Regions from separate parts of the Breznakia sp. PFB1-19 genome, predicted to be linked through region 1. Evidence: a T-box and tRNA genes for the amino acid it is inferred to sense, from the RefSeq annotation. Region 1 holds a T-box; the other holds one or more tRNA genes.
The links. The T-box of region 1 lies ahead of serS (serine--tRNA ligase). A T-box ahead of a tRNA ligase gene usually reads a tRNA of that ligase, here a tRNA-Ser.
Positions count from the first base shown of each region.

Region 2: it has a tRNA-Ser gene. The T-box ahead of serS (serine--tRNA ligase) is inferred to sense a tRNA for this amino acid. The anticodon was not compared.

Region 1 covers NZ_JARXXJ010000008.1:15,004-34,077, forward strand. The annotation lists gene M2098_RS05380 (MalY/PatB family protein) at 1-16, shown strand, start outside; gene M2098_RS05385 (DUF3592 domain-containing protein) at 51-497, opposite strand; gene M2098_RS05390 (R3H domain-containing nucleic acid-binding protein) at 638-1,249, opposite strand; gene M2098_RS05395 (YidC/Oxa1 family membrane protein insertase) at 1,259-2,146, opposite strand; gene rnpA (ribonuclease P protein component) at 2,172-2,504, opposite strand; gene rpmH (50S ribosomal protein L34) at 2,602-2,736, opposite strand; gene dnaA (chromosomal replication initiator protein DnaA) at 3,279-4,640, shown strand; gene dnaN (DNA polymerase III subunit beta) at 4,793-5,911, shown strand; gene yaaA (S4 domain-containing protein YaaA) at 6,083-6,286, shown strand; gene recF (DNA replication/repair protein RecF) at 6,283-7,389, shown strand; gene gyrB (DNA topoisomerase (ATP-hydrolyzing) subunit B) at 7,382-9,298, shown strand; gene gyrA (DNA gyrase subunit A) at 9,311-11,818, shown strand; T-box leader at 11,827-12,024, shown strand; gene serS (serine--tRNA ligase) at 12,065-13,351, shown strand; gene M2098_RS05445 (GNAT family N-acetyltransferase) at 13,356-13,871, shown strand; RNA gene ffs (signal recognition particle sRNA small type) at 13,950-14,037, shown strand; gene tadA (tRNA adenosine(34) deaminase TadA) at 14,057-14,509, shown strand; gene dnaX (DNA polymerase III subunit gamma/tau) at 14,599-16,557, shown strand; gene M2098_RS05465 (YbaB/EbfC family nucleoid-associated protein) at 16,569-16,874, shown strand; gene recR (recombination mediator RecR) at 16,876-17,466, shown strand; gene M2098_RS05475 (cyclic-di-AMP receptor) at 17,550-17,873, shown strand; gene M2098_RS05480 (nitroreductase family protein) at 18,010-18,612, shown strand; gene M2098_RS05485 (flavodoxin domain-containing protein) at 18,790-19,074, shown strand, end outside.
Region 2 covers NZ_JARXXJ010000023.1:10,808-14,703, reverse strand. The annotation lists gene M2098_RS09635 (LTA synthase family protein) at 1-1,689, opposite strand, end outside; tRNA gene M2098_RS09630 (tRNA-Gly) at 2,217-2,290, opposite strand; tRNA gene M2098_RS09625 (tRNA-Ser) at 2,308-2,398, opposite strand; gene M2098_RS09620 (rhodanese-like domain-containing protein) at 2,933-3,235, shown strand; gene M2098_RS09615 (metal-sensitive transcriptional regulator) at 3,239-3,484, shown strand; gene M2098_RS09610 (FAD-dependent oxidoreductase) at 3,494-3,896, shown strand, end outside.

The sequences.
Region 1 (19,074 bases):
TGATCAAGAGTATTAAAAATATGGCAATTACGCCATATTTTTTTATTGGATTATATTTGAAAAAGAATTCCTAATACACGCACTACTACGAAAAATAATACAAATCCAAGTAGAAACGGTATCGTCATTTTACCAGGTCCTTTTCCATATATCATTTCAAGTTCACCCATGGTTTTCTTTGGATTGTTGGGGTTTACATACAGTGTGATTTGCGCTGGTGCACGACCTTGCATTATTTTGTTTGTCTTATACATCTTACTTCCAGGATTTGTATAGTATTTATAGGTTGCTTTATAATACACGCTTTTGTTTTCTTCATAATAGCGTCTTTGTTTCAATAAGTATCCCGTTACTTCTAAACCATCTTGTTTTGCTTGCTCGATGGTTTTATACGCTTTTGCTTTGCTTTTATTTTGTATTTTCATCATAAAAATGAAGTAAATGATTGTAATTACTAAAGCAATACAAAAGATGATAACCATTTTCGTTTGTTCCATTTATCTTTCCCCTTTTCTAAAGTATAGCATATGAAATTCTTATTATACTATATTTACTTTTTACGACACATAATGCTTTCATTAAAAAGTATGACTTTTTAATCATACTTATACCAAAATAAAAACACCCTTTCGAGTGTTTAGTCTTCGCTATAACAGATTTTCAAACGACGTTGATTTCCATCACCTTCAGATACCGTTGTAATGTGATCAAATGTTGATAGATGATTGTGAATTGCTTTACGTTCATCATTTGGCATTGGATCTAAAACTGCATCCGTTTTAGTTTGTTGAACACTTTTTGCCACACGTGTTGCAATTGATACAACTTTGCGGTAGCGTTCTTCTTTATATCCATTAATATCAACTAATGTTGAAATACGTTTTTTGAATGTTCCTGATACTGCTGCTTTTAATACCGTATTCATAGCTTGTAATGTTTGACCATTCTTACCAATTAAAATCGCATTGTTTCTTGCATTAATTGTTGCTTTATAGAAGTTATCATCTTCCTCTTCAACACTTAATTCGATTTCCATTTCCATGTTATCGAAAAATTGAAGAATATAATCATAAACAAAATCTAAGATATCACGTTTTGTAAATGCTTCAACTGTAATTTCTTTTCCGACTCCTAGAAATCCTGCTTTTTCTTCAAGAATTTTATATGTAATATCTTCGATATCTACATCTTCTTGTGTGGCAATCGTTTCTAGAATTTCATCAATTGATTTCCCTGTATATGTTTTCATAGCAACCACCTAGTCTTTAATAAAGAATTTATCAATCACAATATTTTGAATTACACGAACACATGAACTAACTAATAAGTAGAATGTCATACCTAATGGCCAGCTAAATCCTAAGAATACCATCATTGCTACAGAAACATACATCATCATGTTCATGTTTCCAGCCATACCTTTTTTCTCAGGTTGTGCATATTTCTTAATTTTTCTATTCTTTTCATTACGACGTTTCGCTAAAATTTGAGGAATTTTAAATGAAACAAATTGCATTACTGCCATTAATAAGAAAATTACAATAACTGGAATTTCCATTTCACCAATTGCAGCTTGTGGTGTCATCGTTAAATCAATTCCAAAGAATGATCCTGTATAAACTGATGATGCTCTCATACATGCTTGATAGATACCAATCATAATTGGTAATTGAATAAATAACGTTACGATTGAACCCATTGGGTTGATGTCGTGTTTTTTATATAGCATTTGAAGTTCTTGGCTCATACGCATTTTACTTGCTTGATCCGTTTTACCTTCATATTTTGCTTGAATCTTAGCTTGTTCACCTTGAATCATTTGCATCTTTTGCGTTTGTGCTTGTTGTTTAATTGTAAATGCAGCTGTAATTACGTTTACAACAATCGTAGTTACAATAATACCAACTCCTGCATCAGAGAATGTTGCAACCCAGTTGATCATTTGTGCCATTGGCCAAACAAAGATGTTAAACCATCCATCACCAATACTCTTTAAATATGGTGTACTAAGGAAAATTAATTGTTCCTTATCTACAGTACCATCTGCGTTACGTGGTGAACTACACCCAGCAACAAAAACTATTAAGAACAATGAGAAGATAATTAACTTCTTATGATCTTTTATATACTTTTTAATCATGTTCATTTTTCTACTCCATTTCTAAAAATGCTTACTTTTTAATTCTAACTTGTTTTACTATTCTTTCCAAGTTATTTTTGTTGTTTTTGTAGTCGTTTTCAAGATAATCTTCACGAATAAGTAAAATCGAATCGAAATTTTCTTCAAAACTATAAATTTCTTGAACCATCATTCGCACTTGTCGCTTCACTTTATTTCTTACAACTGCATTTCCAATCTTCTTTTTTACCGTAATTCCAACACGTGGAATATCTTCTTTACGCTTTCTAACATATAAAATAATTCCTTTGGATTTGTAAAATTGTCGATTTTTGATGATTTCAGTAAATTCATCTGCTTTTTTGATCCTGTATGCTTTTTTCATATACATTCCTCACATAAATAAAAATATCTCGCCAAGACGAGATATTTTTAAAGCGTTGTTATTAAACTCATGTTTATCATTTTAATTGTTATATTAATTAAGCTGATAAAACTTTTCTACCTTTACTACGTCTTCTAGCTAGAACGTTACGTCCTCCAGGTGTTTTCATGCGAGCTCTAAACCCGTGTGTTTTTTGATGTTTTCTCTTATTTGGTTGATAAGTTCTTTTCATCAAGTACACCTCCTTTTCTACATATTAATAAACATTGCTTTTAGATTATATCGCAGCACCTTATCCAAGTCAACAAAAAAGTGTATTTCATGTTTCATAAAGTATACAATTTATCGAATATTTCTTTCTATTATTTATGATGTAAAAAAGAATATATTTTTAGTTTCAAACAGGTTTTCCATGGTGTTAAAAAACATAGTTTTCCACATAGGGTGGAAAACTGGGGAAAGTTGTTTAAATCCCTTTAGTCATGCTCATTTTCTTTTATGGAAAACTATACAATTCTTAGTTTCTTGTGGAAATTTCTCAATTTTCTTTTCCACACTTTCCACATCGTACTTTTTAACACAAACTTTTTCCACAGTTTTCCACATCAAAAGATGGGGAAAACTATTTAAAGCGTGATATATCCTTTATTTTAAAGGGTTTTCAATTTTTATGATAATGTGGAAAACTATGTTTTTTACTTTTTGATGGTAGTAATTTACTATCATTTCATGTAATATATGAGATGTAAATTTGTATTAGGAAAGGATATATTTATGACGGAATCTGGATCAAACACGTATCAAGACTGTTGGCATCAGATTTTGCACAATATCCAAGAAAACAATATCTTTGAAAAATCAGTTTTCCACTCTTACGTTTCAAATTCACTTCTCTACGATGTGCGTGATGGAATTGCGACAATTGAAGTCCCATTTATCACGACAAAACGGTTCTTCGAACAAAACATTGAAGTCTTTAATGATTTACTGTCTACGCAGCTAGATCAACAAATTTCTGCTCAAGTTTTATTAGAAAAAGAACTGTCTAATCGAAAACGTCAAGAGACGCCAAAAGAGGAGTTTATTTTTGAAAATGGAAATAAAATTTTAGAGAACTATACGTTTGAGAATTTTATTCAAGGTCAAAGTAACCAACAATCGTATGCAGCAGCATATGGTTGTGCGTATTCGAGGGAACAAAGTTTTTACAATCCATTATTTATTTATGGAAATTCTGGATTAGGAAAAACCCATTTATTGCATGCTATTTGTAATTATCTTAAAAATAATCGTCCAGATGTAAAATATCTTTACATTGATGGAAATGACTTCATTAATTTAATTATTAAATCGCTTAAAGAAAATAAATCTGATGTTTTTATAGAAAGTATTTGTCAATTGGATTATTTGCTAATCGATGATATTCAGCATCTTGCAAAAACAAATCAAAGCCAAGAATTATTCTTTAATATTTATAATAAGTTGAAGGATAGTGGGAAACAGATCATTTTAACTAGTGATGTGTACCCTTCAGAACTAAAAAATATTAATGCGAGAATTATTTCACGTTTTACATCGGGCTTATCGGTAAGTATTACATCACCTGAATTTGAAACAGCGGTTTCGATTCTTCAAAAGAAACTTGAAGGTAGAACCAATGAAATTATTATTACAGATGATGCACTCTTCTATATTGCAAACCGTTTTAATGAAGATGTTAGAAAACTAGAAGGTGCCTTAAATGAACTATTATTTAAAGCGATCTTACATAACCCAGAAGTTATTGATGAACATTTCACAATTGATATGTTCAAAGACAATCCGATTATTTCACAAACGGATGAATTAACACCAAAGAAAATAAAGAAAGAAGTTTGTAATTACTACAATATTACATTGAAGCAAATTGAATCAAAATCAAGAACTGCAGATATTGCAAATGCACGACATATCGCTATTTACTTAATTCGTGAACTTCTTGATGTACCATTTAAAAAGATTGGATCTGAATTTGGTAATCGTGATCATTCAACAATTATGACTTCTTATGATAAAATTGTAGGGTACCTAAATCAAAAAGGTATCTATAAAGATGTTATTGATGATATTAAAAAACGTTTAGGTGTTTACGCATAAATTATTTCCACAAAATTTTGCCGTAAATCTAAACAGTGAAAAACTGCTAAAAAGTATGATAAATACTTATTATTTTTTACTTTTAAAAGTTTTCCACACACTAGTAGTAATACTATCTTAAAAAAATTATTATACAGACAGGGGGTCACACGATGTTTTTTAAAGTTGATAAGAAACAATTGCTTACAAAATTAAATGTTGTATCTAGAGCTATTTCAAACTATTCACCTTTACCAGCATTTTCTGGTATTAAATTTGATGTAAATGAAAATGAAATTTGTTTAATGGCATCTGATTCAGATATTTCAATTAAAAACTATATTTCAAAACGTGATGAATGCTTTTTAGAAATTGAACAAACGGGTTCAATTGTTATTGAGGCAAAATACATTCTTGATATTGTTCGTAAAATGGACACGGAAGTTATTTCTATTGAAGTAGCTGATGGAGTGAATGTAAAAATTTATGATGAAACAAGTGAATTTAATATTATTGGTATTTATGCAAATGAATATCCAATGATTGATTTCACAAAAGGAGAAGACTTCTTTACGATTTCAACAATGAAATTAAAGTCAGTCTTAAATCAAACTTTATTTGCGACAAGTGATAAAGACAATCGTCCATACTTAAATGGAATTAATGTTCATATTCATGATGGACATGTCGATTGTACAGCTACAGATAGTTATCGTTTAGCAAAAACTTCATTTGAAGTCGATAGTACGATTGATTACAACATTATTATTCCTTCAAAATCATTAAATGAATTATTAAAGTCATTAGATGATGATCAAGAAATCAAAGTTCATGTATCGAATAAGAAAGTACAATTTGTATTTGAAGATACACTTATTCAAACGCGTTTAATTGAAGGAAGTTTTCCTGATACAAATAAACTAATTCCTGAACAGTTCCAATATGAACTTAAAGTCGAAACAAGAGATATCTTAAGTGCAATTGACCGTATGAGTTTTATTAAAAATGATGGAATTAACATCATTAAATTAGAACTTAATGAAAACGAAAGTATTCTTTCAACGAAATCACAAGATATTGGATCTGCTACTGAGATTTTAAAAACAGCTTCATTCAATGGTGAATCCTTAGCGATTTCATTTAATGGTCGTTATGTATTTGAAGCCATTCGTGCAATTCATGCAGATACGATTACTTTTAAGTTTTCAGGAGAGATGAAACCATTCATTATCCAAAGTGAAGAAAACGAAGAAGTATTACAATTGGTATTACCAGTTCGTACCTATCTATAGCAAAATACGCCTTTTACGGGGCGTTTTTTATTTGTCGCATAATTATATTATTTTAGCTAAAATTGAATAGAGAGCTTTTTAAGGGTGTATATGGACGTGTCCTATCTTTTTAATTATCTATTTTCATTGAAATATGATATAATAATCTAGGTGGAAAATGGAGATATATCTATGGAAATAAAGATTGAAACCGAATATGTAACACTAGGACAATTTTTAAAACTTGCTGATTTTATTAGCAGTGGTGGTGAAGCTAAATTCGCTGTCAAAGAATTGGACATTATCGTAAATGGAGAAAAAGAAGATCGTCGTGGTCGTAAATTATATCCTAACGATGTTGTAGTAGTTGAAGGTCAAACATTTACCATTGTATGATCATAGAAAACTTACAACTTTCACATTTTCGTAATTATGAACGTTTGCAAATGGACTTCACACCAGGAATTCATTTGTTTTACGGATATAATGGACAAGGAAAGACCAATATACTGGAAGCATTATATTATCTATCTTGTGCGAAAAGTCATCGGGTGCGTCATGATGAATATTTAATGCAAAAAAACTTTGATTATTTTTCATTAAAAGGACAAATTGTGAATGATAATAAAACGGTTTCCTTGATGTGTAATGTAGACACAAAAGGAAAACATTTATTTTTATTCAATACACCGGTAAGTAAAGTTAGTGAATACATTGGATTTTTTAATGCCATTATGTTTTATCCAGATGATTTATTGTTGTTTTCACAAGCACCAAAAAAACGTAGACAATTTATTGATTTAGAATTAGGTAAATTAAGCAGTGGTTATACACATGCATTAGTTGATTACTATAAAATTCTAAAAGAAAAAAACAAGTATTTAAAAAATCATAAAATTGATGATTTGTTTTTAGATACACTTGATGAGCAACTGATTGACTTACAAGTAAAAATCATGAAGCAGCGTCATCATTTTATTGAAATGTTGATGAAACATACAAAGAAGTATTTTCAATTATTTGAAAATAAAGATTTAGAAATATCTTGTGTTTATGAAAGTGATGTAGCATACATTGAAGATGAAACATTACTAAAACAAAAGATGTCAGAAAAAATGAGAAAACATCGAGAAAAAGAGAAGTTGTTTCATACTTCCTTAGTTGGGATTCATAAAGATGACTTTACATTTATGATCAACCAACAAAAAGTTGAAACCTTTGCTTCACAAGGACAAAAACGGATTTATATTCTTAGTTTAAAACTGGGGATGATTGAAAGTATTTATCAAATCAAAAAAGAATATCCAGTATTGTTGTTGGATGATGTATTTTCAGAATTAGATGAACAAAAAAGAGAGATATTATTAAATATATTACCTGTTGATGTACAAGTGTTTATTACAGCAACAGAATGTATTCAATTAAAAAAGAATCATAATATTACATATTATGAAGTGATACAAGGAACAGTAAATAAGAGGAGGATAAGTGATGAATGAAGAAAAAGTAACCCATTCATATACGGCAGATGACATTCAAGTTCTTGAAGGACTTGAGGCCGTTCGTAAACGACCAGGGATGTACATTGGTTCGACTGCAGAACGTGGACTTCATCATTTGGTTTGGGAAATTGTAGATAATGGAATTGATGAGGCACTTGCAGGATTTGCAGATACCATTACAATCGTTATTGAAAAAGACAACATTATTCGTGTTGAGGATAATGGACGTGGGATGCCAGTCGGAATTCACAAGAAAACTGGACGTTCAACAGTAGAAACTATTTTTACAGTACTACATGCCGGAGGTAAATTTGGTGGTGGAGCGTATAAAGTTTCTGGGGGATTACATGGTGTAGGTGCATCTGTTGTTAATGCCTTAAGTGAATGGTTAGAAGCGGAAGTTCACCAAGATGGTAAAATCCATAAACTTCGTTTTGAAGATGGAGGAAAACCAGTCGATGAATTAAAAGTTATTGGTGAAACTAATCAACATGGATCGATTGTACGCTTTAAAGCAGATCCTACAATTTTTACTGAAACGACAACATATAACTTTGACACAATTAAAACCAGAGTTCGTCAACTTGCTTTCTTAAATAAGGGGATTCGCATGGTTCTTCGTGATGAACGCGAAGCTGAACCAGTAGAAATTATTTATCACTATGAAGGTGGTATTAAAGAATACGTAGAATACTTAAATAAAAACAAAGAAGTCATTCATCAAGATGTAATTTACTGTGAAGGATTAGAAGAAGGTATTATTGCTGAAATTGCACTGCAATACAACAATGGATATATGCCTAACATTTATTCTTTCTGTAATAACATTAATACGATTGAAGGGGGAACACATGAAGATGGATTCCGTCTTGCTTTAACTCGTGTGATTAATAAATATGGACAAGAAAATGGTCTTATTAAAAAAGATGAAACACTTGTTGGGGATGATGTTCGTGAAGGATTGACTGCAATTATTTCAATCAAACACCCAAACCCTCAATATGAAGGACAAACAAAGACAAAATTAGGAAACTCTGAAGTACGTAAAATTGTATCAAGTATACTAGGAGAAAACTTAGAGCGTTTCTTCTTAGAGAACCCAGATACAGCAAAAATCGTATTAGAAAAAGCTACAGTTGCTAGTAAAGCAAGAATGGCTGCTAAAAAAGCACGTGAATTAACACGTCGTAAGAGTGCTCTTGAGATTTCAAGTTTACCTGGTAAGCTTGCAGACTGTTCAAGTAAAGATGCAAGTCAATCAGAAATCTATATAGTCGAAGGGGACAGTGCCGGAGGAAGTGCCAAACAAGGACGAAATCCTCGATATCAAGCAATTTTACCACTACGAGGTAAGATTCTTAATGTTGAAAAAGCACGCTTACATAAAATTTTTGAAAACAATGAAATTCGTTCCATGGTTACCGCATTTGGTATTGGAATTGGTGAGGAATTAGATATTGATAAACTGCGTTACCATAAAATTGTAATTATGACCGACGCCGATGTCGATGGTGCACACATTCGTACACTGTTATTGACATTCTTCTATCGTTATTTAAAACCATTGGTTGAAGGTGGATACATCTATATTGCACAACCACCATTATTTAAAGTGCAAAAAGGAAATAGCATTAAATATGCATATTCTGATGATGAAATGGAACAAATTCGTTCGGAGATGGGAGATCGTACCAATATCCAACGTTATAAAGGTCTTGGAGAGATGAATGCGGATCAACTTTGGGAAACAACTATGAATCCTGAAAATCGTACATTGATTCAAGTAACAATTGAAGATGCAATTGCTGCTGATGAAGTATTCTCGATGCTAATGGGTGATGAAGTTGAACCACGTCGTAAATTTATTCAAGATAATGCAGTATACGTAGAAAACTTAGACATTTAGGGGGAATTTGCAATGGATGATATTAATAAAATAAAGCAGTTAGACATCGTCACAGATATGCGTAAAAGTTTCCTTGATTATTCGATGTCCGTTATTGTTGCTCGTGCCTTACCAGATGTAAGAGATGGAATGAAACCAGTACACCGTCGTATTATTCACGGGATGAATGAACAAGGGATGTACTCTGATAAACCATATAAGAAAAGTGCCAGAATTGTTGGGGACGTAATGGGGAAATATCACCCGCATGGGGATTCATCTATTTATGAAGCCATGGTTCGTATGGCTCAAGATTTCTCATATCGTTATCCATTAGTTCAAGGTCACGGTAACTTTGGTTCGATGGATGGAGATGGTGCAGCGGCAATGCGTTATACCGAAGCACGTATGTCTAAAATCACAATGGAATTGATTCGTGATATTAATAAAGACACGGTTGATTTTGTACCAAACTATGATGGTGAAGAAACAGAACCTTCTGTTTTACCATCAAAATTTCCAAACTTAGTTGTAAATGGATCAATGGGGATTGCCGTAGGTATGGCAACCAACATTCCACCACACAACTTAAGTGAAACTATTGATGCAACGATTGCCATTATTCGTAATCCAGAGATTACAATTATGGAATTGATGGAAAATCATATCTTTGGACCTGATTATCCTACAGGTGGAACAATATTAGGAAGAAGTGGAATTAAACAAGCTTTTGAAACTGGTCGTGGTAGTATTATTACGCGTGCAAAGGTAAAAATTGAAGAGAAAAGTAATGGAAAAACACGCTTTATCTTTAATGAAATTCCATATCAAGTAAATAAATCAAATTTAGTAAAGAAAATTGCTGAGCTTGTACGTGATAAAGCAATTGAAGGAATTACAGAATTACGTGATGAAAGTAACCGTGACGGAGTACGTATTGTTATTGAGTTACGTAAAGATGTACAACCAGATATAGTATTAAATCAATTGTATCGTTTAACACCATTACAAAGTTCATTTGGTGTTAACTTCTTAGCACTTGTAAATGGTGCACCAAAACAATTGAATATCAAAGAAGCATTACAGCATTATATTGATCACCAAATCGAAGTTATTGAAAGAAGAACTAGATATGACTTACGAAAAGCTGAAGAACGTGCACATATCTTAGAAGGATTAAAGATTGCTTTAGATAACATTGATGCGATTATTACATTAATCCGTAATTCAAAAGATGACGAAACAGCACGTAATGGCTTAATGGAAAACTTTGAATTATCTGAAATTCAAGCACGTGCGATTCTTGAAATGCAACTTCGTCGTTTGACTGGATTGCAACGTGAACGTATTGAAAATGAATACAATGAATTACTTGCTAGAATTACAGATTTAAAAGATATTTTAGCAAATCATGAACGTGTATTAACAATTATTTGTGATGAGTTAACAGAAATCAAAGAAAAATATGGTGATGAACGTCGTACCGAAATTAGTGATGAAGGTATTGATATTGAGGATGAAGACTTAATACCAGTAGAAGATATAGTAATTTCTATGACGGAAACCGGATATATTAAACGAATTCCAATTGATACATACCGTACACAAAACCGTGGTGGTCGTGGAGTCAAAGGAATGAATATGAATGAAGATGATGTAATTGATATGTTAATTACAATGTCGACTCATGATTATTTGTTACTGTTCTCTAACTTTGGACGTGTATATCGTATGAAAGGTTATAAAGTACCTTCAGGAACAAGAACATCTAAGGGTATTCCAGTAGTGAACTTACTAAATCTAAATGAAGGTGAAAAGATTCGTGCTATGATTCCAGTACAAACAGAATCAGAAATGAAATACTTATTCTTTGTAACTAAAAATGGATTAGTAAAACGTGTAGATGAACAAGAATTCTATTCTATTCGTCAAAATGGTAAGATTGCTATTACCTTACGTGATGGTGATGAACTAGTAGGTGTTCGTCAAACAAATGGAGATAATGAAATTGTTATTGCTGGAAGTAATGGTAAAGCAGTACGTTTCAATGAAAACCAAGTACGTCCAATGGGACGTAGTGCAAGTGGTGTACGTGGATTTAATGTTGATGGATCTACAGTTGTAGGTATGGCGACAAGTGAAGAAGGTCAATATATCTTATCAGTTAGTGAAAATGGATATGGTAAACGTACAAACATGGATGAATACCGTCTAACAAGCCGTGGTACAAAAGGTGTTAAAACAATCAATATTACTGAGAAAACAGGTAACTTAGTTGCTGTTCGTGCAGTAAATGGTGACGAAGATGTCATGATTATTACGGACCAAGGTATTATTATTCGTATTTCACTAGAAAATGTTGGTGTATATGGTCGTAACACACAAGGAGTTAAATTGATTAACGTAGCGGAAAATGAAAAAGTAGCGCGTGTTGCTCCAGTTGCGAAACAAGAAAATGAAGAAGACGAAGTTTTGGAAGAACTAGAAGAAACAGTCGTTGAAAAAGTTCTTGAAGACCTAGACAACAAAGCAAGTGAATGATATAAATAAAGAAAGCGATGATAAGGATAAGTAATTGGATCATTATTTAAAGAGAGTTAGTGGTAGGTGCAAACTAATAGTAATTCCAGTGAAATCAACCTTTGAGTGATTTAATGAAATGAGTAATTAAATCCGGTAGTACCGTTATAACTTTAAGGACTGTATAGTTGAAGAAGGGTGGCAACGCGCTGCATAGCGCCCCTTTAGGTAAGCCACTCTTCTTTTATTTTTGTAAGGAGATAAACAATGATTGATATTAAATTTTTAAGAGAAAACCCTGAAGTCGTAAAAGAAAATATTAAAAAGAAGTTTCAAGATAGTAAATTACCATTAGTAGATGAAGTCATTGCACTTGATAAAGAAAGTCGTGAGACACAAACAAGAGCTGATGAATTACGTGCAAATCGTAATAAACTAAGTAAAGAAATTGGTTTATTAATGAAAGATGGAAAACGCGATGAAGCGGAACAAGTAAAAAAAGATGTTCAAGCAATGGCTGATGAACTTGCTACTCTTGAAGCACGTGAAGAAGAAGTACAAAAGAAAGTACTGGATATTATGATGGTAATTCCAAATATTATCGATGAGAGTGTACCTATTGGTAAAGATGATAGTGAAAATGTTGAAGTTGAGCGTTATGGTGAGCCAGTAGTACCTGCTTTCGAAATTCCATATCACACAGATATTATGGAACGTTTTGATGGAATTGACTTAGATTCAGCACGTAAAGTAGCAGGGAATGGATTCTATTACTTAGAAGGTGATATGGCACGTTTACATTCAGCTGCAATCACATATGCACGTGACTTTATGATTGATAAAGGATTTACGTACTGTATTCCACCATTTATGATTCGCAGTAATGTAGTTACTGGAGTTATGAGTTTTGCGGAAATGGAATCAATGATGTATAAAATTGAAGGTGAGGATCTTTATCTTATTGGAACAAGTGAACATAGTATGATTGGTAAATTCATTGATACAATTATTGATGAAGAAACATTACCTAAAACATATACAAGTTACTCACCATGTTTTAGAAAAGAAAAAGGTGCTCATGGTATTGAAGAACGTGGTGTGTACCGTATTCACCAATTTGAAAAACAAGAAATGATTGTTGTATGTGAACCAGAAGAAAGTCCAATTTGGTTTGATAAAATGTACAAGTATACAATTGAATTATTTAGAAATTTAGATGTTCCAGTACGTGCACTTGAATGTTGTTCAGGAGATTTAGCTGACTTAAAAACAAAAAGTATTGATGTTGAAGCATGGTCTCCACGCCAACAAAAATACTTTGAAGTAGGTAGTTGCTCTAACTTATCTGATGCACAAGCACGTCGTTTAAAAATCCGTGTTAATGGTAAAAATGGTAAGTACTATGCACATACACTAAACAATACCGTAGTTGCTCCACCTCGTATGTTAATTGCATTATTAGAAAATAACCTAAATGAAGATGGATCAATCAATGTACCAGTTGCATTACAACCATATATGGGTGGTAAAAAACGTTTAGTACCTGTTAAATAGTATAATGCATCAATCACAACCAAATGTTTGTATATATCCTGCAACAAGTAATCATAAAAAGAGACTACAGGATATATGCAAGTCATGGACAGATAAATTAGAAGCAGAAGGTTCAAACTTCAATGAAACTTATATTGCAGATTCCTTAAAACATAAGTATTTACCACCAATCAAAGATGCATCAAAAGAGCATCATTACTTTATGGTGATAGAAATAGATAAACAAATCGTTGGTTTCTTTGATATGTACTTAGGATATCCTAGTCATAATGTTGCATGGATAGGAATGTTTCTTATGGATCAAGCATATCAAAAGAAATCATATGGTACACTTGCTATGCAGTATATTGAGAGATTTGTTAAGGAAAAAGGATATTGTACAATGCAATTAGGTGTATATCATACGAATGTAAAAGGATTATCCTTTTGGATTCATACAGGTTTCAACCATATTCAAAAGTTTGTTCATGATAAGGAAACACAAAGAAACATACTTGTACTTGAGAAACAAATACTGTGATGTTCCACGTGGAACATTCTAACTGTAATTACTTTTTTTAAGTACTTGTCAAAGTAGAAATGATTCGTTATAATTAGTCTTGCTACTGCAACAATATCTAACTAACTTGGTCAGGTCGGGAACGAAGCAGCCATATGGAAGCTCTATTGTGTGTGGTAGCTTTTATTATATTTTGGAGATATCGTATGGATCAAATATATATGAAGGAAGCCATTGCTGAAGCAAAAAAAGCATACGCAATGGATGAAGTACCAATTGGTGCTGTAATTGTAAAAGATAATACTATTATTGCTCGTGCACATAACTTACGTGAACATGAACAATTAGCAACTGCCCATGCAGAAATACTAGCAATTAATGAAGCATGTAAGCAACTACAAAGTTGGCGACTTGAAGGTTGTACACTCTATGTCACATTAGAACCATGCCCAATGTGTTCAGGTGCAAGTATATTATCGCGGGTAGATCGCGTTGTATTTGGTGCAAGTGATCAAAAGGGTGGATCTATCGTAAGTAGTTTTTCGATGTTTGACCAACAAGGATACAATCATTATCCTACATATACTTCAGGAGTACTTGCAGATGAATGTGCAAGTTTACTAAAAGATTATTTTAAAGAGAAACGAAATAAGAAGTAAAGATACGACATCGTAATTGTCGTGTCTTTTTTATAGTTTGTCTATGTGAATTTTGGTATAATGAGAACTAAAGAAAGAGGGTATTGTAAATGGCATATAAAGCATTATATAGAACCTATAGACCAGAAAATTTTGATGATATGGCTGGACAAAAGCACATTATCAAAACCTTACAAAATGCGATAGATAATAATAAAATTGCACATGCGTACTTATTTACTGGACCTAGAGGTACCGGAAAAACATCAACAGCTAAAATATTCGCAAGAGCAGTAAACTGTACAGGAGAACATAAACCTTGTGGTGTCTGTGAAAACTGTAAAACGGATTTAGAAGGTGTACATCCAGATATTGTGGAGATTGATGCTGCAAGTAATAATGGGGTAGAGGAAGTACGTAATCTAATTGAGAAAGTTAAATATGCACCAATTAAAGGTAAATACAAAGTATATATCATTGATGAGGTTCATATGATGACGCAAGGTGCTTACAATGCATTATTAAAAACCATTGAGGAACCACCTGCGCATGTTATCTTTATTTTTGCGACTACAGAACCGTATAAAGTATTGCCAACAATTATATCGCGAACGCAACGATTTGATTTTGCCAAAGTAGCAAAAAAAGATATCGTAGATCGTTTAGCGTATATTATTGATAAGGAACAAATTCAAGTAGAAGATGGTGTACTTGATACAATTGCTGAATTAGCTGATGGTGGAATGCGTGATGCACTAAGTATCTTAGATCAAGTATATGCATATTCACCAAACTTTATTAAACAATCTGAAGTGTTTGAAATCTATGGAATTATCACAACAAATGAGATACTCGATTTATTTTATTTAATGATTGGACATGAGACGTCACGCTTAATGCAATCAATTGAAGCATTAGATAGTCGTGGAATTGATATTAAACGATTAACGAATGATATGATTGAAATACTTAAAGAAAAGGTTATTTACGATTATACTCGAGATGCATCGTTACTTAATCGTTTAGATCAAGAACAAGTTGTTCAATTATCAAGTAAGTTAAATACAGAAATATCACTACAAGTAATTGATATTCTAATGGATAGTTATGATAAATACCGTAATGCATCAACGATTATCTTATATTTAGAAGTTGCATTATTAAAAATCATGAAAATTGTTCCACGTGGAACATATGAAGAACCGATAACACAAACTGTTCAAGTAACTGAACAACCTACAAAAACAATTGCACCAGAAAACTTACAAACAGTTACACCAATGGTTGATGTAGATACACATGAGGTTATTCATCCAACTAGAGAAGTAGAAGTTCAGGAAACACAACAACCGGTAGAAGATACAATCGATTATACAGAAGAAGAGCATATACCTGTATTAGAAGGTGGTACAGAAGAAAGTGAACCAATAGCACTAATAAGTGATGAAATGCCACAAGAACCTATAAATACACTTGAAGAACCTGTAGTTGAAGAAGTCACCCTACAGGAAGAAGTAAAAGAAGAAATAATTACACCAAATACAGATCAACAGTATATTGATCAAGCAAGTGAATTAGAGGTTGCGCCAAAGAAACCAAAGAAAATGAATTTAGATGATGAATTTGTACTTCGTTTACTTGTTGGTGCAAAGAAACAAATCCGTGCACAAGAAAGTGAGCAAATGCGAAGTATTAATTCATATTGCACCGATTTAGATATGCAAGTAGCTAAAGCAGCAAATATGTTAAAAAATGCTACAATTGTTGCTAGTGCTGAAACTTATACATTATTTGAAGTTGGATCATTACCGTTAGCAAAAGAAATTAATGAACTGGATGAACAAAATGAATTTATAAATTTAGTAAAATCGATGTTCCAACAAGAAAAGAAAGTATTTGCGATAACAAGTACACAATCATCGCGTGTGATTGATGAATTTAAAACACGTTATCGTACGAATAACTTACCAGAGCCAATTTCATTTGAAATTAAAAAAGAAGAAAAGAAAGAACAATCAATAAGTGATGAACTAAATATTCTATTTAAGAATAATATAGATATCATCTAATGGAGGAAGATATGGATTTAAACGCATTAATGAAACAAGCCCAAAAAATGCAAAAAGATATGGCGAAACAAGAATATGAATTAAAAGAGAAACAATATGTATCAAGTGTTGGTGGTGGAGTTGTTGAAATCACAATGAATGGTGCATTTGAGGTCGTAAGTGTCTTTATTAAAGATGAAGTACTGGATCAAGATAACCAAGGAATGATTGAAGAACTTGTACAAATGGCGATGAATGATGTACTAAAGAAAGCAACTGAAGAAAAAGAAGCTGCAATGGCATCATTAACTGGTGGTATGAAAATACCAGGTATGTAATATGTATCCAAAGAAGTTTGAAAACCTCATCGATAACTTAAGAAAGTTTCCTGGGGTAGGAATTAAAAGTGCCGAACGTTATGCATTTGAAATGTTAAACTATAGCGATGAAGATATTGATAGCTTCATTCAAAGTTTAATTGATTTAAAAAATGATATACGTACTTGTAGTATTTGTGGAAATCTAAGTGATGGAGAGACTTGTGATATTTGTAAGGACTCTAGTCGTAATCAACATATGATTGCGATTGTACAAAGTCCTAAGGATGTTATCGCATTAGAAAAGACTGCACAGTATCACGGATTGTATCATGTACTAAATGGTGTTATTTCGACATCGAAAGGAATCATGCCAGAAGATATCAATATTGCAAGTTTACTGGACCGTATTACAGATGATGTAAATGAAATACTAATTGCAACCAATCCAACCATTGAAGGAGAAACAACGGCACTCTATATTGGAAAGTTACTTGAAAATAAAGATGTTGAAGTTACTCGCCTTGCTCATGGATTACCGATGGGAGGACATCTAGATTATGCTGATGAACTCACACTCATAAAAGCATTAGAAGGTAGAAAGAAGTTATAAAATAGAATTAATTTGCAAATAATTTTATGAATAGACTAATGATTAAGAAATTGTTATAATCAAGAAAAGGAAGTGGTGATACTATGAAATTAATTTTAGCAATTATGTCAAATGATGATTCACACAGTGTATCTAGTGCACTGACAAAGGAAAACTATCAAGTAACACGTTTAGCTACAACAGGTGGGTTCTTACGAGCTGGTAATACTACATTAATCGTAGGTACGGAAGACGATAAAGTCGATCGTGCAATTGAAGTAATCGGAGAATTCTCTCGTAAACGTACAGAAGTTGTACCATCAACTGCATCATACGATATTGGTCGATTCGCATCGTTCCCAGTAGAAGTACAAGTAGGTGGAGCTACAATCTTCGTTGTTGATGTAGAAAAATTTGTAAAATTATAAAACTGAATAATTGACGTACGATACGTCACATCTAAGGTGGATAACAATCCATCTTTTTTTTACCTATGCACTTTCAATGAAATATATTTGTATATTGCTTATAATGAGAATAACAAAAGGAAAGGAACTTGATAATATGAAATCTATTTTAGACAGTATAAAAGATCGTCGTACGTATTACCAAATATCAAATGAAAAAGTGCTTGATAGCGCAGAATTGGAAGCATTAGTGAAGGATGTAGCAAAACATGTACCTTCTCCATTCAATATGCAAAGTCAACGCATTATCGTATTAGAAAATGAACAACATGATACATTCTGGAAAATTGTAAAAGAAACGTTACGTAAAATTGTAAATGATCCAGAAAAATTCGTTTCTACAGAAAAAAAGATTGATACAGCTTTTGCATCAGGAAGTGCAACACTGTTATTCTTTGATGATGTAGACGTTGTAGAAGGTTATGCTGCAAAGATGCCTAACTACGCTGAGAACTTCAGAGACTGGTCAAGACAGGCAAATGGAATGATGCAATATGCAATGTGGACAACACTAGAATCGGTTGGCTATGGAGCAAACTTGCAACACTACAATCCAGTTATTGATGATGAAGTGAAAAAAACGTGGAACATTCCAGATAGTTGGCGTTTAGTTGCCCAAATGCCAATTGGTAAACCAGCTGGTGATCCAGGTGATAAAGAATTTATGAATATCGACGACAAAGTAAAAATCTATAAATAAACTTGTAAAGAAGGTGTAAAAACCTTCTTTTTTATATATATAATACCGATTTTAACTCGTAAACAACCAATTATCATTTATAGTAGTTTTTAACTAGAGATATTATGATTTATTTGTTATTATGTACATCCACGCAGTGTGTGTAGTGGAAAAATATAGTGGAAGGGGTAGTTATGTATGAAAACATTAGTATTATATGCTACGAAATACGGTAGTACAGAAGAGGTCGCAAAAACCATTGCAGACAATTGTGATGCAGACTTAGTGAATATTGAAGACGTGGATGTATTAAACTTAGATCGTTATACAACTGTTATCTTTGGAAGTCCCTTATATGTAGGAAAACTTCGTAAAGACTTGATACGTTTTATGCGTGACAAGATTCATCAATTATCAAATAAATCTTTACATTTGTTTGTAAATAGAGGAACAAGAACTCCAGCAATTGATGAAATTATCGAA
Region 2 (3,896 bases), on a different contig from region 1:
TGCGAGGTTTTTATCTAAACCACTATCTTTTGCCCAATTGTCTTTATACTGTTCAATTACTGTATTTTCTACAGCGGGTAAGTGATCTCCATACCCGATGACAATAGTTGGCCTTTCTCTATTTTTTAAAGTATTAATAAATTCTTCTAATTGTTTATCACTTTCATTCATTAGTGATAAATATTGATTCGTTTCTGCTGAATTAGCTACATCTTCAACAGTAATGGTATTTTCGTAGTCTTTTGCTTCATAACCACCATGAGTTTGAATGGTTATGTTATAGATGAACTGAGGTTGGTCACTCTTGGCTTCATCAAGAATTTTTAATGTTTCATTGTACATAGCTCTATCAGAAGTGTAATAACGAACCATATCATTTTCCATTTCATCCTTTGTAATAAACGTATCAAAACCTAATTTAGGTAATGCTTCATTTCTTGACCATGCATCTTTAGTTCCTGTATGCATTGCTGTTGCAGTGTAACCCAATTCTTTTAATGTTGATACTAAACTTGGTGTATCCTTCGTAGTGCTATAAACAAATGGTGAGGGATGTAATCCGTAGACACTATTTGTGCCAGTGAACACTTGATATTCACTAAATGATGTTCCTCCTCCAAAACTTGATACAACCAAGTCATTATAAATCCCATTGTCAGCATCTTTTAAACTTTCAATGAAAGGCATTACTTCTTTGTCTGTTTCGATATAACCGTTTTCAGATAAGTTTGACCAACTTTCACCCATGATTAAGACAATGTCTGGTTTTAATCCTTCATACTTACTTGAATCAGAAGTATACTTGCTAATATCTTCTAAAATTGAATCAACAGAGTAATTGGTTGGCGCTTGTGTAACCGTAGATTCATAGTTAGCTAAAAAATTAACCAATTGCCCATTTTCTTTTACTGACACGGATTGATCCCAATAAAATGGCTCATATCCTAACTCATTAAATAACGTTCCTGAGAAAGTTAAATATGGTATGCATAAACAAACTACTAAAATACTAATTCTAATTGTTGCATTTGATAATTTGTTTTTTATTTTTCCATCAAAAGGTATTGCTAGAATCATAAATCCAACAACTATTAACACACTCGTTATTGTTGTTCTATTAAGCTTAAATGTATATCCACCAATTACATCAAGAGCCGTATCACCACCGTATATATCTCCATATACAAGTGGCGTTCCTCTAAGTGTTAAAGTGTAATAACTAATTAATGAAAAGATTAAAACGATTCCTCCAACAATTATAATTGTTAGATGAAATCTTCCAGTTATTGCATATACAACTCCACACACAAGTGCAATCAATAAAACCGGAAGTAATAATGCTCCAATGTTATTTTGAATAATATAACTTAGATCAGATCCACCAGCATATTCTATAACATAATAAAATACTAGTGATGCCAAAACTGACAAAATCAAATATGTGATTTTACTAGTGAATATTTTGTTGGATGGATTTTTAAAATATAATAAACTACATATTAATGCTGCGAATGCAATAAATGTCGGACTTGCTAGAAATCCTTGTGTAAAATCAAAGTACAATGTACAAACACACAGTACAATCGATAGTGCTAACTGAATGTTTTTTCTAGATAAATAGCTACTTTTCTTATTATCTTTTTCATTTGTATTTGCACTATTTTTTTCATCTTTCTTTTTATCTTGCAATGATAATTTCCTCCTCCTTCTAATCGAAATGGTATGTTTAAAAAACGAAAACCGCTCGATACGGACATAAAACACACATAATAAATTGTAACATAATGTGCTTACTAATAAAATATTTTTAGTATGTCTTTAAGAGTGTCAAGGGTGTGAATTCAACCAATGTATTTGTAAATCGTATAGTTCGTTTATAAAGGTGTTATAAAGCATGCAGAACTTAGCATTTTGACATGCTTTTTTGAGCATGATAGTTGTGATAAATGTGCCATGCCTTTATAAAATTAAAGGAAGTCTTTAGAAGAACTTCCTGATACATTTATAGTAGTTACGTTACAATAAAAAATATAAACAACTTCTTTGTAAATATGAAATTTTCAAATCAAATGAAATGATGAAACTTTATTTTGGATTGCAAATATCATTTCATTAAGTGAGAATCCAATAAATTTTTGCTACTTTTTTAATCTCTTTTTACTATTTTATACATCAAAGCATTAAAAAAGCCCTTAAATAAGGGCTTATATGACTTATGGAGCGAGCGAGGAGAATCGAACTCCCGTATCGACCTTGGCAAGGTCGTGTTCTACCATTAAACTACGCTCGCACTTGGTTATTTTAAAATGGCGGAGTAGGAGAGATTTGAACTCTCGCGCCAGTTTCCCGACCTATACCCTTAGCAGGGGCACCTCTTCAGCCACTTGAGTACTACTCCACAGTTATTCTCGTGACAACGCTCATTAATATTATCATATTCGACAGTCTTTGACAAGCACCTAAAAGTTAAAAGTTTTGTGCTAAATGTGAAAAAATGGATAGTTAAATGTTGATTTATACGTCTTGTTTTGCTTATTACTAATCCCTGGATAAAATGTTTTTATGTTGAGGGTTTTCGTATAGTAAAAGATGAAGAACTTGAACAATTAGAAATCTTTTTAAAGAAAAATGATATTGAAGCAAATATTGAAAGTTTTGCTAGGGGTGTGAGTGTATTCAACTTAGATCAACATTCAAAGAGAACATAATACGATTCAATTTACATATCCAATTGAAGCAATGATTGTATTTATGATTGTGATTGGCATCGTGTCAATTGCATTGCCACTCTATCAATATAAGAAGATAGAAAAGCAAAGTTTGGTAGAAAGACTCACGAAATAAAAAAAGAACATGAGCATCTCAATATACATTGTTCGGGTATTCACGTACTATAAGTATGTAAATACCCGTTGGGGTATAGGAGGTGCTTATGTTTTTTTCGAAAGTAAAGTCAATTAGTACAAGTGAATTGGCAACAAAAATACAAGAACAAAAAGATATCGAAATTATCGATGTCAGAGAAAAGGATGAATTTAAAGGTGGTCATATTAAGGAGGCTAAAAATATTCCTTTATCAAACTTCGATGTAAATAAAATCAAGAAACAACCACTCTATGTAATCTGTCAATCTGGTATGCGTAGCAAACAAGCATACAAACATTTAAGTAATCTAGGGTATGATGTCACCAATGTAAGTGGTGGAATGAATGCGTGGAAAGGCAAGGTGGTATAAGGTATGAAGTGTGATGCAAAAATTGTCAATCGAATTAAGCGAAGTGAAGGGCAACTTCATGGTATATTGAAGATGTTAGAAGAAGAAAAAGATTGTAAAGATATTGTGAATCAGTTAAGTGCAGTTCGCTCAAGTGTAGATCGTATCATCGCATTGATTGTTGTGAATAATTTGAAACAACTTTCTGATACAAGTGCAAGTGAGAGCGCAATCGAAGAAGCAGTCGAATTGTTAATGAAATCAAGATAGGGGAAACTTATGAAAATACTAATTGTAGGAGGAGTTGCAGGTGGAGCATCTGCAGCAGCAAGATTAAGAAGATTATCGATGGATGATGAAATCATTCTATTTGAGAAAGATGAATATATTTCATTTGCCAATTGTGGACTACCATATTATATTGGTGGCGTGATTGAAGAACGTGATAAGTTATTAGTCCAAACGGTAGAAGGAATGACAAAACGATTCAACTTGGATATTCGAAATTTCCAGGAAGTGATGTCAATTCATCCTGATACAAAAACTGTGGATGTATACAATCATCAAACAAATGCATCTTATACAGAGAGCTATGATAAATTAATTTTATCGCCAGGAGCAAATCCAATTTGGCCAAATGTACCAGGTATTGATGAAGCAAAAAATGTTATGAAGTTACGAA